Regions from separate parts of the Lysinibacillus sp. NPDC047702 genome, predicted to be linked through region 3. Evidence: riboswitches for the same ligand, from Rfam matches in the RefSeq annotation. Region 3 holds a riboswitch; each other region holds the start of a gene.

Region 1 (2,278 bases), on a different contig from region 3:
GAAAGGATGTGGCTATTGGCACATCCTTTCATTCTTACATATAAAGTGCTTGCTCTAAATTAAATTCATCATGTAAAGCATTAGCTGCATGAATCATGTCGTCTTGAGGCACTACAACCGACACTTTAATTTCAGATGTACTGACCATCTTAACAGGGATGCCTTCATGTCGTAAACGATCAAACATTCTGGCAGCAACGCCTGGATTAGACGCCATTCCTGATCCAATAATAGATACCTTTGCCAAGCCAACTTCAAAATCAGCAAAGCTAAACCCGAGCGACAGTTTACTTTCTTCTAGAACATGCAAAGCTTCTGCAAACTCTTCTTTCAAAATCGTGAAAGATACAGTCGGTTTTAGACCGTCGATTATCGCTTGCACGATGATATCCACATTAATGCGATGATCTGCAAGTATCGTAAATATATCTGCCAACGAAGCATCCGAATAAGCATCATAGCCTACCGTTAAACGAATAACATCTGATTCATAGACAACACCTCGTACAATTAAATTTTTTTCCATTTCAACTTCCTCCTTCAATAAAGTACCTACTGTATCTATTTCATATGATCGAATAATAACTGGTATTTGAAACTTCTTTGCTAATTCTACAGCTCGTGGATGTAAGATATGTGCGCCTAAGTTTGATAACTCTAACATCTCATCATAGGAAATTTTCTTTAACTTTTGTGCACCGTTTACATAATTTGGATCAGCAGTATAAACACCATCCACGTTCGTGTAAATATCAACACGCTCCGCATCCAGTGTTGCCGCGATGGCCACAGCTGCCGTTTCTGCTCCACCTTTACCAAGAGTCGTAATATTTTGTAAATGATCAATCCCCTGCTCCCCAGCAACTACGACTATTTGCCTCTGTGCCAAATGCTCTTCTAATCGACTATCGTCTATATACTCAATGCGTGCATTAACATGCATTGCATCTGTCTGAACACCTGCCTGCCAGCCTGTTAATGACACTGCCTCATAGCCTTTTTCCTGTAAGGCTATGGCCACTAAGGCGCTGGCTAACTGTGAGCTCGTTGATCGCAGCACATCTAATTCATGCTTAGACGCATCATCGGATAAATCTCGTGCCATTTTCGTTAATTCTTTCGCTGAATTCCCCATTGCTGCAGTGACAATTACCACATCATGACCTTTTTCTTTTTCATTAATCGCCTTTTTCGCAACCTCATAAATATGTGCCGTTGAAGCTAATGCAGCACCGCCAAATTTCATTACAATTCTTGCCATCCTGATTCTTCTCCTTTTCATCTATCCCTAATTTAACGCCATTTCTAATCGGAGTATCTGCTAGAAAACCAAAAAAGCAGCTTTCACATAACGTGAAAGCTGCCTATACATGTACAATAAAAATAACTTGCGCATGTGTGATAGCTCTCCGAAACGTTTAGAATCGACAGTCTTACATTTCTTAAATGCAAAACCAGCACAGCATCGGAAACAACGATGCTCCACTTCGGCAAGCTCCCCTTTCATACATCTTCATAGGATTTGTTCATCCTCTAATGTACTACTTTTGAATCTTGCACCTCTATCATCACTTAAAATAGTGAATGTATTTTATTAAACATTAGCATATGTCTATTCCTTTAACAATGTCTGTTGCTGAAAATAGGTATATATATGATTAGCAAGGTTAGCAGGCATCCCAGCCTCTTGTAATGCTAGCTCACTTGCCTCTCGTATTTTTTTGACAGAACCAAAGTGCTTTAGTAATTGCTGTTTTCGCTTTGGACCGATGCCCTCAATTTGATCGAGAACAGATTGAATGGCATGCTTTTCATGCTGCTGACGTAGGAATGTAATGGCAAAGCGGTGTACTTCGTCCTGAATTCGTTGCAATAGATAGAATCCATCACTTGTGCGCTTTAACGCAATGACTTCAGGCGGATCTCCAAATAAAAGCTGTGATGTATTATGCTTTTCATCCTTCGCTAAGCCGGCGATTGGAATGACCAGCCCAAGCTCATCCTCTAATACTTCTCGTGCAACTTCCATTTGTCCCTTCCCACCATCTATTAAAACTAAATCTGGTAAGGGTAATCCTTCCTTTAGTACACGTATGTAACGACGACGTATTACTTCCTGCATCGCCCCATAGTCATCGTGCTTAGCAGCTGTACGAGTTTTATACTTTCGATATTCTTTCTTTGCAGGCTTACCATCGATAAACACCACCATTGCAGATACAGCATCTGTTCCATGCATATGACTGTTATCAAACGCCTCAATTCGTAGAGGTGTAGA
Region 2 (2,278 bases), on a different contig from region 3:
GCACAAATCGTTGGTGACGAAATTCACTTAAACAACTTCTTTGATATCGGTGTGGCTGTATCTACAGAGGAAGGCTTAGTGGTACCAGTTGTACGTGACGCTGACCGCAAAAACTTTGCTGAAATTGAAGATACTATTGCAGACCTAGCGAAAAAAGCTCGCGACAAAAAATTAGGTTTAGCAGATCTTCAAGGTGGCTCATTCACAATTACAAATGGTGGTGTATTCGGCTCATTAATGTCTACACCTATCATGAATGGTACACAAGCTGCTATCCTAGGCATGCACTCTATCAAAAAACGTCCAGTTGAAGTGAATGGTGAAGTAGAAATTCGCCCAATGATGTATCTAGCTCTTTCTTATGACCACCGTATTATCGATGGTAAAGATTCTGTAGGCTTCCTTAAAACAGTAAAAGAATTACTTGAAAACCCAGAAGATTTATTATTAAATTCTTAATGCCAAAGCCCTGCACATCGCAGGGCTTTTTCTTGTGTATGAAGGATAGAAAGTGGAAGAGACGGATAGAAAGGTCGAATTAGCTGATAGAAAAGCCAAAGTGATGGATAGAAACGTATAGAGGCAAACACAACTGTGCTTATAAGATACTTTTAGATTACTAGGCTTACTATCAATAGTAATAATTTGCGATTTTTTTCGCTGAAGCTTCAATATATTTGTTAACTTTGCAAAAGTAAATAATGAATTTAAGATAGATAAAACCCTAATATTGTCATTAATCAGAAAAATGATAAAATTACCTTGACGAATAGGCTAGTTTTATAGTAATATCTAAATATCAATTAAATAAACAAACCTCACATTCATTCTATTGTGAGGTAGAGGCGCGGTATTTATTAGTTCATTGCTGAGTACAAGCAAGCGAAGACGCAATGGAGAAGGAAATATCGCCGAAGTATAAAAGGAGCTCGTACTTTTATACTGGGTCTGCAGTGAATAATTGCAGGACTGTCCTAGTAAATTACTTTCCACATTTACTAGGTTGTGCTATCTCAGAAACATGGAAATTATAGTGAGGATTTGGGCAACTGTCAATTAAAGGTAAGACCTAAGTTCAAAGCTTAGGTCTTTTTTAGTACAGTTGTCTTATTTTTTTACAGAAAAGGGGAGTTTTTCATGAAAAGAAAATGGTTGTTAGTAATGATTTCTATTATGACGGCAATTGTGCTAGCTGCTTGTGGTGCTGGCGACAAAAAAGAGGGCGGTTCAAGTGATGCTGGAGCCGACAAAGAAGAAGGCGGTGGTGAATTCCGTATTGGTATGGAGGCGGGCTATGCGCCATTCAACTGGACACAGCAAGATGATGCAAATGGCGCAGTAAAAATTGCAGATAATGCAGAGTATGCAGGTGGCTATGATGTTCAAATGGCAAAAAAAATTGCTGAGGGTTTAGGAAAAGAATTAGTGATTGTAAAAATGGAATGGGATGGTTTAGTACCAGCACTTCAATCCAATAAAATTGATGCTATTATTGCTGGGATGTCTCCTACTGAAGAACGTAAGCAAACAATTGATTTCACTGAAAACTATTATACTTCTGATTTTGTAATGGTTATTAAAAAAGGCAGTAAATATGAAAAAGCAAAATCAATCCAGGATTTCTCTGGTGCTAAAATTACTTCACAATTAAACACTTCAAACTACAAAGTGATTGACCAAATCAAAGATGTACAAAAGCAAACGGCTATGGATAGCTTCCCAGCAATGCGTGTAGCACTAGAGGCAGGAAAAATTGATGGCTATGTAGCAGAGCGTCCAGAAGGTATTTCAGCAGCAGCAGCTAATGATAAATTCACATATATAGCTTTTGAGGAAGGCTTTGATACAGATCCTTCTAATACATCCATTGCAGTTGGTTTACGCAAAGGTGATGCAGATCTTGATAAAATCAATGAAATTTTAAAAGGAATTTCAGAAGATGATCGCCAAACAATAATGGAAGATGCCATTCAGCAACAACCAGCAGCACAGTAACAGGAATGCACGGACTTTTCGCTAGTCCGTGCATGTCATTTCATCATTATTCAATGAGAACCTCTCTAAATAATGATAATGTCTTAGCTACATAATTCATAAAATGGTAGAACAATCGTGTTCATCATGCTAGTTAGCTAGGAATATAAAGAAGAAACAAGCAACACAATGTTGTTAGGAGGAACATCATGAGTCTTGAATGGATTATCTCTATTGTAGAGAATAACTGGCAAATGTTTTTACGAGGTGCGTATTATACCTTATTAATTTCGAGTATTAGTAC
Region 3 (2,278 bases):
GCTAAAAATGCAAGACAACCTACAGCTAATGTCGCCATTAATGCATAGATTGGAATACCGCGGCGGCTTAATTTTGCGAAAAATTTTGGTGCATGCCCGTCTACCGCTAATTGCCATAGCATACGAGATGATGCATATAGTCCTGAATTCCCAGCTGATAGCATGGCCGTTAAAATAATGGCATTCATTAAGGAAGCAGCAAAGGCAATACCTAGGCGATCAAACACTAGTGTAAATGGAGATACAGCGATGTCTTCTGATAGTAAACGTTCATCGGTAAATGGAATCAGCATCCCTATCGCACCAATCGCTAAAATATAAAACAAAAGAATACGCCAGAACACAGATTTTACTGCCTTTGGAATATTTTTTCCAGGGTCATCCGTTTCACCAGCTGTAATCCCAAGAAGCTCTGTTCCTTGGAATGAAAATCCTGCTGCAAGGAAAATACCAAATGTAGCAAGGAACCCCCCATGAAACGGTCCATCACTAATAAAGAAATTTGTAAAACCTACAGGTGCCTGTCCACCTAAAATACCAAAAATCATTAATAAGCTGATAATAATGAACACAATCACAGTTACCACCTTGATCATGGCAAACCAATATTCACTTTCACCATAGCTTTTTACAGATAATAAATTAAAGGTTAACACAACAGCAATAAATAATACTGTCCATAATGCCGATGAGCTATCTGGGAACCAATATTTCATAATTAATGATACAGCCGCAATTTCTGCAGCAATTGTGATAGCCCAGTTATACCAATAGTTCCAGCCAAGTGCAAAGCCCAAAGCTGGATCAACAAATTTCGTAGCATACGTACTAAATGAGCCTGAGGATGGCATATAGGCTGCCATTTCCCCTAAGCTTGTCATTAAAAAGTACACCATGACACCGATTAGGGCGTAGGCTAGTAATGCACCGCCAGGACCTGCCTGTGCAATGGCACCACCACTGGCTAAAAATAGCCCTGTACCAATTGTACCACCTAAAGAAATCATTGTAATATGACGGCTTTTTAATTCTTTTTTCAGCTTGGGCACTTTATGACCGAGCTGATTCACTTTTATTTCACTCACGATATAGCTTCCTTCCTAATATAAGAGGCAAAAAAATACCATCACATGAACACTGTGATGGCTAAGTAAATCCTCAGTTTTTTCTAAATGATAGCTCAACACGTTGTCCAAACGTGACAGTTCTGTTCCTTTCGGAGACAGCCCCAGCATGAGGTTTTCAAGTCCCCTCACACTTCGGCAGTATTTCCTTTCAGCTAATCTCGTCAATGCTTGTCATTTCCATTAGCATACTCATAAATACCGCGACCTCTACCTCAATACAAACATGAGGCATATAATTATTAAATTTATGATGTCTACAAGTTTAACATAAGACATTTTACATTTCAATACGACGAGTAAAGTTCTATATTTTATGAATATTCTACTATTTTGAATAATGTGATAAAGTAATATAGTGGTTCAATTATAATTGAATGTAAACAGGGGGGATTAATTTTGACAACAAATGAAGATTCCACTAGTTATCCTAGCAGGAAAATTAGCTGGAGAGGAGCTACCTTACTATTAGTGATTGGCGTTATTTGTATTGCCTCGACATTACGAATGCCTTTAACAGTTGTGGGACCTATTATTTCTTTTATACGAGAAGATCTAGGTATATCAAATGTATTAGCTGGATTTCTAACTACTATTCCACTTCTAGCCTTTGCGGTTATATCGCCATTTGCACCAGTTGTTGCACGTAAATTAGGACTTGAGCTAACATTATTTTTATCCACTATTCTTTTAGCAGTAGGTATTGTACTGCGCTCTCTAGGAACAACAAGTTTGCTCGTTTTTGGAACTATGCTAATTGGTGTTGCTATTGCATTTGGAAATGTACTTATTCCAGGATTACTTAAATTAAAATTTCCTTATCATGTAGGTTTGCTTATGGCATTTTTTACAATGTCCATGAATTTAACAGCTGGACTTGGTGCTGGGATTAGCTACCCTATTGCCCAATCATCTCTTGGCTGGCAAGGAGCACTGGCTATTGCACTTATTTTAGTTGTGTTAACCATTTTAATTTGGATTCCACAATTAAAGTTTAATAAGCCTGAGCCCGCTGTTAAGAAAACGAAAGAACGTATACCTTTATGGAAATCCCCTGTTACCTGGGCAGTAACAGGTGCTATGGGATTACAATCATTATTATTTTATACAACTGCAGCATGGATTCCTGAAATTTACATATCACAAGGTTTAGC

What was found. Region 3 has a riboswitch for lysine ahead of ACQKIM_RS25495 (amino acid permease). Riboswitches for the same ligand answer to the same signal wherever they lie in the genome.
Region 1: another riboswitch for lysine. It lies ahead of ACQKIM_RS21105 (aspartate kinase); the one in region 3 lies ahead of ACQKIM_RS25495 (amino acid permease).
Region 2: another riboswitch for lysine. It lies ahead of ACQKIM_RS26120 (transporter substrate-binding domain-containing protein); the one in region 3 lies ahead of ACQKIM_RS25495 (amino acid permease).

Annotation. Positions count from the first base shown of each region.
Region 1 covers NZ_JBNNMG010000056.1:24,457-26,734, forward strand. The annotation lists gene ACQKIM_RS21105 (aspartate kinase) at 35-1,261, opposite strand; lysine riboswitch at 1,395-1,573, opposite strand; gene uvrC (excinuclease ABC subunit UvrC) at 1,613-2,278, opposite strand, start outside.
Region 2 covers NZ_JBNNMG010000092.1:13,181-15,458, forward strand. The annotation lists gene odhB (2-oxoglutarate dehydrogenase complex dihydrolipoyllysine-residue succinyltransferase) at 1-459, shown strand, start outside; lysine riboswitch at 833-1,019, shown strand; gene ACQKIM_RS26120 (transporter substrate-binding domain-containing protein) at 1,138-1,995, shown strand; gene ACQKIM_RS26125 (amino acid ABC transporter permease) at 2,184-2,278, shown strand, end outside.
Region 3 covers NZ_JBNNMG010000086.1:16,468-18,745, reverse strand. The annotation lists gene ACQKIM_RS25495 (amino acid permease) at 1-1,085, opposite strand, end outside; lysine riboswitch at 1,169-1,345, opposite strand; gene ACQKIM_RS25490 (CynX/NimT family MFS transporter) at 1,524-2,278, shown strand, end outside.